3 regions of the Erwinia sp. L03-1 genome follow, and region 1 is predicted to be linked to each of the others. Evidence: predicted binding sites of a transcription regulator. Region 1 holds the regulator's gene; each other region holds the start of a gene.
The links. Region 1 encodes PhoB, which activates phosphate uptake and scavenging genes when phosphate is short. Its sites were predicted from a motif close to CTGTCATAAAACTGNCNNAT; they were not measured.
Positions count from the first base shown of each region.

Region 2: glpT (glycerol-3-phosphate transporter) is a predicted target of PhoB. The motif match lies at 1,354-1,373, and genes of this name have one in related genera.
Region 3: pstS (phosphate ABC transporter substrate-binding protein PstS) is a predicted target of PhoB. The motif match lies at 1,034-1,053, and genes of this name have one in related genera.

Region 1 covers NZ_CM178762.1:3,419,408-3,421,679, reverse strand. Annotated here, with positions in the region: gene AC4PCC_RS15860 (hypothetical protein) at 578-778, shown strand; gene phoB (phosphate response regulator transcription factor PhoB) at 1,049-1,738, shown strand; gene phoR (phosphate regulon sensor histidine kinase PhoR) at 1,760-2,272, shown strand, end outside.
Region 2 covers NZ_CM178762.1:4,574,433-4,576,704, reverse strand. Annotated here, with positions in the region: gene glpT (glycerol-3-phosphate transporter) at 1-1,210, opposite strand, end outside; gene AC4PCC_RS20915 (carboxylate/amino acid/amine transporter) at 1,612-2,272, shown strand, end outside.
Region 3 covers NZ_CM178762.1:4,839,220-4,841,491, reverse strand. Annotated here, with positions in the region: gene pstS (phosphate ABC transporter substrate-binding protein PstS) at 1-928, opposite strand, end outside; gene AC4PCC_RS22160 (TonB-dependent siderophore receptor) at 1,202-2,272, opposite strand, start outside.

The sequences.
Region 1 (2,272 bases):
CATCCGGGTCTTCCTCCCTGCGCTCAGCGCTGCGGAATGCCTGTCACCGGGCCCCACCCGCCGGCTTATTGCATTGTGCTGGCTGCGGGTAAGGGCGGTGTCGGAGATTCCCGGAAACTCTTCGCCAGATATGAATGCGTGCAGGAAGTATGCAATGACCAAAATAGTTGGGATATGAAGAAAATCAGAAGACTGAGAGTGCACAGTTTATTGTGACTGGTTTTTTTGTGATGCAGATAAATGACCTAAATAGCGGCACCAAAAACTAAATCGAAAAGTGAGCCGAATCCTGCCCGAGAGCAAACCTTAACGGGGATAGGCTATGAAATCTGCGGACAGATAAACGGTTTTACCGGAGCAGCTCAGCAGCCCGCGGACAGATAAACGGTTTTACCGGAGCAGCTCAGCAGCCCGCGGACAGATAAAAGGTTTTACTGGAAGCAGCTCAGCAGCCTACGGACAGATAAACGGGTTTACTTAAAGCGGCCCAGAAGCCTGAGAGGTGGATAATCCCTGCGGGTGACGGGCAATCCGCAGCGCTGCGGCGAAGACGGAAGGCCAGGCGAGGGCAGCAGGGATGCTGCACTCAGGGAGCGGCGGGCAGGGATGCCCGCTCGCGACCGGGCCGTCCGGCCTGAAGTCGGAGCCAAAGGCACCATGCGAAGCGTGGCGCGAGGACGCCCGTCACCCGCAGGGATTATCCACCGACAAAGCCGACATTGCAGCCGACACAACCAACCGGCAAACGTCGAAACTGTCCACCAGGCAAAACCTGTAGCTGCGACGCCCGGCACCCGCTGGGATTATCCACCGGCACAGCAGAAATTGCAGCCAGCACAACCCACCAGTAACCGCGGGGATTATCCACCGACACAGCAAATAGTGCAGCCCGTCACCCGCAGGGATTATCCACCGGCGGCGCAGATATCCATCCCATGCAGCATAATTGCGTCTGGGGCTGGGGCTTTTTTCATAAATATGTCATAAAAGTGACGCATAATAACGCCGCGAGTCTCAATGACATCCCGTTACCGCAGCAGGAGTAATAATGGCTAAGCGCATTCTGGTGGTTGAAGATGAAGCCCCCATCCGTGAAATGCTCTGTTTCGTTCTGGAACAAAATGATTACCAACCGATTGAAGCAGAAGACTATGACAGCGCCATCAACCTGCTCATTGAACCCTGGCCCGACCTCATACTGCTGGACTGGATGCTTCCCGGCGGATCGGGCATTCAGCTCATCCGGCACTTGAAGCGTGAAGCCATGACCCGACATATACCGGTCATGATGCTCACGGCGCGCGGCGAAGAAGAAGATCGCGTTCGGGGCCTTGAGGTGGGAGCCGATGACTACATCACCAAGCCATTCTCACCGAAAGAGCTTATCGCCCGCATCAAAGCGGTCATGCGCCGTATTTCACCGATGGCGGTGGAAGAAGCGATCGAAATGCAGGGACTGACACTGGATCCCTCATCCCACCGGGTGATGTCCGATACCCAGCCCGTTGAAATGGGGCCGACGGAATATAAGCTGCTGCACTTCTTTATGACCCATCCCGAGCGGGTTTACAGCCGTGAACAGTTGCTTAATCACGTATGGGGCACTAACGTTTACGTCGAAGATCGTACCGTTGATGTGCATATTCGCCGACTGCGCAAAGCGCTCGAACTTACCGGGCACGATCGCATGGTGCAAACGGTGCGCGGCACAGGTTACCGTTTTTCCTCACGCTACTGATCTCGCAACGGAGTATCCACCGTGCTGGAACGCCTCTCCTGGAAGAGATTACTGCTTGAACTGCTGCTGGCGTGCCTGCCCGCGCTGGCTATCAGCCTGCTGATCGGCTATCTGCCGTGGCTGCTGCTGCTCTCCGTGCTGGCCCTGCTGGGCTGGCATTTTGCCAACATCCTTCGTCTTTCTCACTGGTTGTGGATCGACCGCAGCATGACGCCGCCAGGTGGGCGCGGCAGCTGGGAACCCCTTTTTTACGGTATTTACCAGATGCAGGCGCGAAACCGCCGTCGACGTCGCGAACTCGGCCATCTGATCAAACGCTTTCGCAGCGGCGCCGAATCACTGCCTGATGCGCTGGTGCTGACCACCGAAGAGGGCAGCATCTTCTGGTGCAACGGCCTCGCCCAGCAGATGCTCGGTCTGCGCTGGCCCGAAGATAACGGACAAAATATCCTCAACCTGCTGCGCTATCCTGAGTTCACCCGCTATCTGCGCCAGCGGGAATTTTCCCGCCCGCTGATGCTGGTGTTAAACAGC
Region 2 (2,272 bases), 1.2 Mb from region 1:
CAATGGCGCTGGCCGCGACCGACCCGCCAAGATAGCCAAACAGGCCGGTAAAGCCGGCTGCGGTGCCCGCCGCTTTCTTCGGTGCCAGCTCCAGCGCATGGAGACCGATTAGCATGACGGGGCCGTAAATCAGGAAGCCAATGATAATCATGCAGGCCATATCAATGCCCGGATTACCGGCCGGGTTCATCCAGTACACCACGGTGGCAATGGTCACCAGCACCATAAAAAATACGCCGGTCGCGCCCCGGTTCCCTTTAAAGACTTTGTCTGACATCCAGCCGCACAGTAGCGTGCCAGGGATCCCGGCATACTCATAGAGGAAATAGGCCCATGAGGACTTATCCAGGGCGAAATGCTTGACCTCTTTCAGGTAGGTGGGCGACCAGTCGAGAATGCCGTAACGCAGCAGATAGACGAATACGTTCGCCAGCGCGATGTACCACAGCAGTTTGTTAGGCAGAATGTACTGCATAAAAATTTGCCGGGCGGTCAGCTCCTGCTCCTGCTTTTCGTTGTAGTCTGGGGGATAGTCGTTTTTGTACTCTTCCACCGGCGGCAGCCCGCAGGACTGAGGCGTATCGCGCATCAGGGCAAAGGCAAAAATCGCAATGACGATGGCGCCGAATGCTGGCATATAGAGTGCCGCTTTCCAGTCGTTAAACCAGGCCATCCCCAACAGAAAGAGCAGAGGCGGAATTCCGCCACCGACGTTGTGGGCGCAGTTCCAGACGGAAACCACTCTCCCGCGCTCCTTCTGTGACCACCAGTGCACCATGGTCCTTCCGCACGGCGGCCATCCCATTCCCTGGAACCAGCCACAGAGAAACAGCAGCACAAACATGACCATAATGCTGGAGGTGGCCCAGGGGACAAATCCCATAAACAGCATGACCACGGCGGCCAGGATCAGCCCGGCAGGCAGGAAAACGCGCGGATTAGAACGGTCAGAAACGGACCCCATGATGAATTTCGAGATGCCGTAGGCAATAGAGATGCCTGACAGGGCGAAGCCCAAATCGCCGCGCGAGAAGCCCTGATCGACAAGATAAGGCATTGCCAGCGCAAAGTTCTTACGCACCAGATAATAGGCGGCATAGCCGAAGAAAATTCCCAGGAAAATTTGCCAGCGCAGTTTGCGGTATAGCGGATCAATTTGCTTCTCATCTACCCGTGGCTGGTGCGCAGCTGGCTTAAAAATACTTAGCATTTGGCCTCCGATGGCGCGGTTTATCTATTTTTGACGCCCTGAGGCGCCTGGCGGGAACGGTCGAACCTTCCGTACGACTCAATGTTCCATATCGCGCAAAGGATAGGGGAGAGGGGCTAAGCGAACCGTGAAGAAGGGCGCAAATGTTACAATTTTATGTCAAATAGATGTTTTATGTGTCTGTTGTCACTTGTTCAGAAGGTTCTGATGAGGCAAAAAAGTGAAATCAGTCACAGATAAAAGGCGAGCGCCTGACAGGCTGCTCGTTTATGAACATTTTATGAGCGCAAAGAGTCTATGGATTTTTCGGTTGGTTAATGCTCAGTTGTAAACCAAATATTTTCCTGTGCTCCCTGAGTTTTCGCTACACTACGGCCCCTTTTACTGCCGAGTTAATCATTGTGACGTTACTGATTGTCACCACAGTCCTGTGGGCCTTTTCTTTCAGCCTGATAGGCGAGTATCTGGCGGGGCAGGTTGATAGCGTATTCTCCGTGCTGATCCGCCTGCTGCTCGCGGCAGTCGTTTTCCTGCCCTTTTTACGTTTTCGCGGCCACCGGATTTCGACCATCCTGCTGTATATGGCGGTAGGCGCGATGCAGCTGGGCATTATGTATCTGATCAGCTTTCAGGCTTTTCTCTATCTCAGCGTATCGGACTTTCTGCTGTTTACCGTACTCACTCCTCTTTGGGTGACGTTGATTTACGATTTGCTAAGGGGGCGTGGCATACGTGCGGGCTATCTGTTTAGCGCCCTGCTGGCGGTGGTGGGCGCGGCCATTATTCGCTACGACAAAATAAGTGACCATTTCTGGTTCGGCCTGCTGCTGGTCCAGCTGGCGAATATCTGCTTTGCGATTGGCCTGGTGGGGTACAAGCGTCTACAGGAAGTTCGGCCCGTGCCGCAGCATACCGCGTTCTCCTGGTTCTATCTGGGCGCGGCCGCTGTCGCCGTCGTGGCCTGGTTTCTCTGGGGTAATCCGCACCGGCTTCCCACGACGTCATTCCAGTGGGGAATACTCATCTGGTTGGGCGTGGTAGCTTCTGGCCTCGGCTACTTTA
Region 3 (2,272 bases), 1.4 Mb from region 1:
TGCCGTTTTTGTAGGCCCAGTCGAAGAATTTCAGCACGGCTGCGCCCTTGTCGGCGCTATCCTGCACTTGATGCAGCAAAATGAAGGTGGTGGAGGTAATCGGCCAGGCATTTTCGCCCTTCTGAAACGTCAGATCCTGAGCAAAAGAGCGCTGCCAGTCTGCGCCTTTCGCCGCATTGCTGAAGCTCTGCTCACCGGGTTCAACCGCTTTGCCATCGGCATCCAGCAGTTTGGTCCAGGCCAGGCCGTTTTGTTTCGCATAGGCATACTCGACGTAGCCAATTGAGCCTGGCAGCCGCTGAACAAAGGCAGCAACGCCGTCGTTACCCTTACCGCCCAGGCCAACCGGCCAGTTTACGGTATTCCCCTTGCCCACTTTGCTGTTCCAGTCGCTGTTCACCTTTGCCAGGTAGCTGGTGAAGACGAACGAGGTGCCGGAGCCGTCGGCGCGGCGCACCACGTTGATGTTGCTGTCGGGCAGCTTAACGCCGGGGTTCAGGCGGCTAATAGCCGGGTCATTCCACTTTTTAACGTTGCCCAGGTAGATATCGCCGACGGTTTTCCCGTCCAGCGTCAGCTGGCCGGATTTCACGCCAGGCAGATTAACGGCCAAAACCACGCCGCCAATCACGGTCGGAAACTGGAACAGGCCATTTTTTTGCAGTTCGTCGTCTTTCATTGGGGCATCAGACGCGCCAAAGTCGACGGTTTTCGCGATTATTTGCTTTACACCGCCGGAGGATCCGATGCCCTGATAGTTAACCTGCGCACCCGTCGCCGTGTTGTACTCTGCGGCCCATTTGTTATAAACCGGTGCCGGGAAGGTGCCGCCCGCGCCGGTCAGATTGGTGGCCGCCATGACGGAAAGAGTGCTGAGTGAAAGGGTTACTGCGACGAATTGCGTCAGGGTTTTGCGTACCAGTGTCATATTCCCTCCGGGGGATTAAAAGTCAGACTACACGCGGTCTTAATCTCAGTATTTTTTGCTGCTGGAGGGAAAATAGGACATTTTGATGACAGTGACATGTACGCAATATGACAGTTTTATGACATGGAAAGTGACTGGCTGCCGGGCATAAAAAAACTCAGCGCAGGGTTATCCCACGCTGAGTTCTCGGGCCGACTGAGGCGTTACGCTGAATTATTGCGCGTATTACCGCAGCACATACCCCGGCACGCTATCTGGAACAGCGACGTCGCATCAGAAGTCGTAGCCGACGGTCGCCATAATAGTCCGCTCAGCGCCCCAGTAGCAGTAACCGGTACCGTAACAGGCCGAGACGTAGTCACGATCGGTCAGGTTATTGGCATTAACCTGCACAAAGGCACCTTTCAGGCTGCTGTTCCAGGCGCCCAGATCGGCACGCACTGATGCGTCAAACAGCGTGACGGAGGGCAGCCGCGTGGTATTTTCGTTATCCGCCCACTGCTTGCCGATATAGCGCACGCCCGCACCGACGCTCAGTCCATAGTCAAACTGGTATTTAGCCCAGGCCGACGCCATGGAGTTTGGCGTCACGTAAGGGGTATGTCCGTCGTTGCCGTCCACCGAGTCCTTATAGCGCACGTGGTTCACCGTATAGCTGGCAAGGGTGCTCAGGCGCGGCGTGAGCTGGTTGTGTGCTTCCAGCTCCAGCCCCTGTGAATGCACTTTTCCTGCCGGATCATAGTAGGAGCCTACCACCACGCGGTTGCCGACATCCTTCTGCGTTAAATCATAAACGGCGATGGAGTAGAGATCGGAAGTACCCACCGGCTGATACTTCACACCGGCCTCATACTGCTCAGAGGTCGTTGGCTTGAGCAGGTTACCGTCCCGACCAGAGAGGGACTGCGGCGTAATGGCCTGGCTGTAGCTGGCGTAAGGCGAAATGCCGTTATCGAAGGCATAGAGCAGGGCCGCGCGACCGCCAATATGGTCATCCTGACGACGGTATTTGCTGTCGTAAGCATAGTTTTCCGTCTGCGAGACGATGCGATCGTAGCGGCCGGACAGGTCCAGATGCCACTTATCCCACACCATCTCATCCTGCAGATAGACCCCGGTCTGGTAGTAGCGGCGCTGCGACTTGCTGAAGGTGTAGTCCGGGTTAAGGCCCACAGCCTGACCGGTAACGGCATTCAGCTGGCTGGCATAGCCGCTGGCGTCGCTCAGATCATTTTTATACTGATGATATTCAGCGCCCAGCACCACCTTGTGGTCAACCTCGCCGGTGGCAAAATCTGCTTCCAGCTGGTTGTCGATGGCAAAGGCGTCCAGCGAGGAACGGGA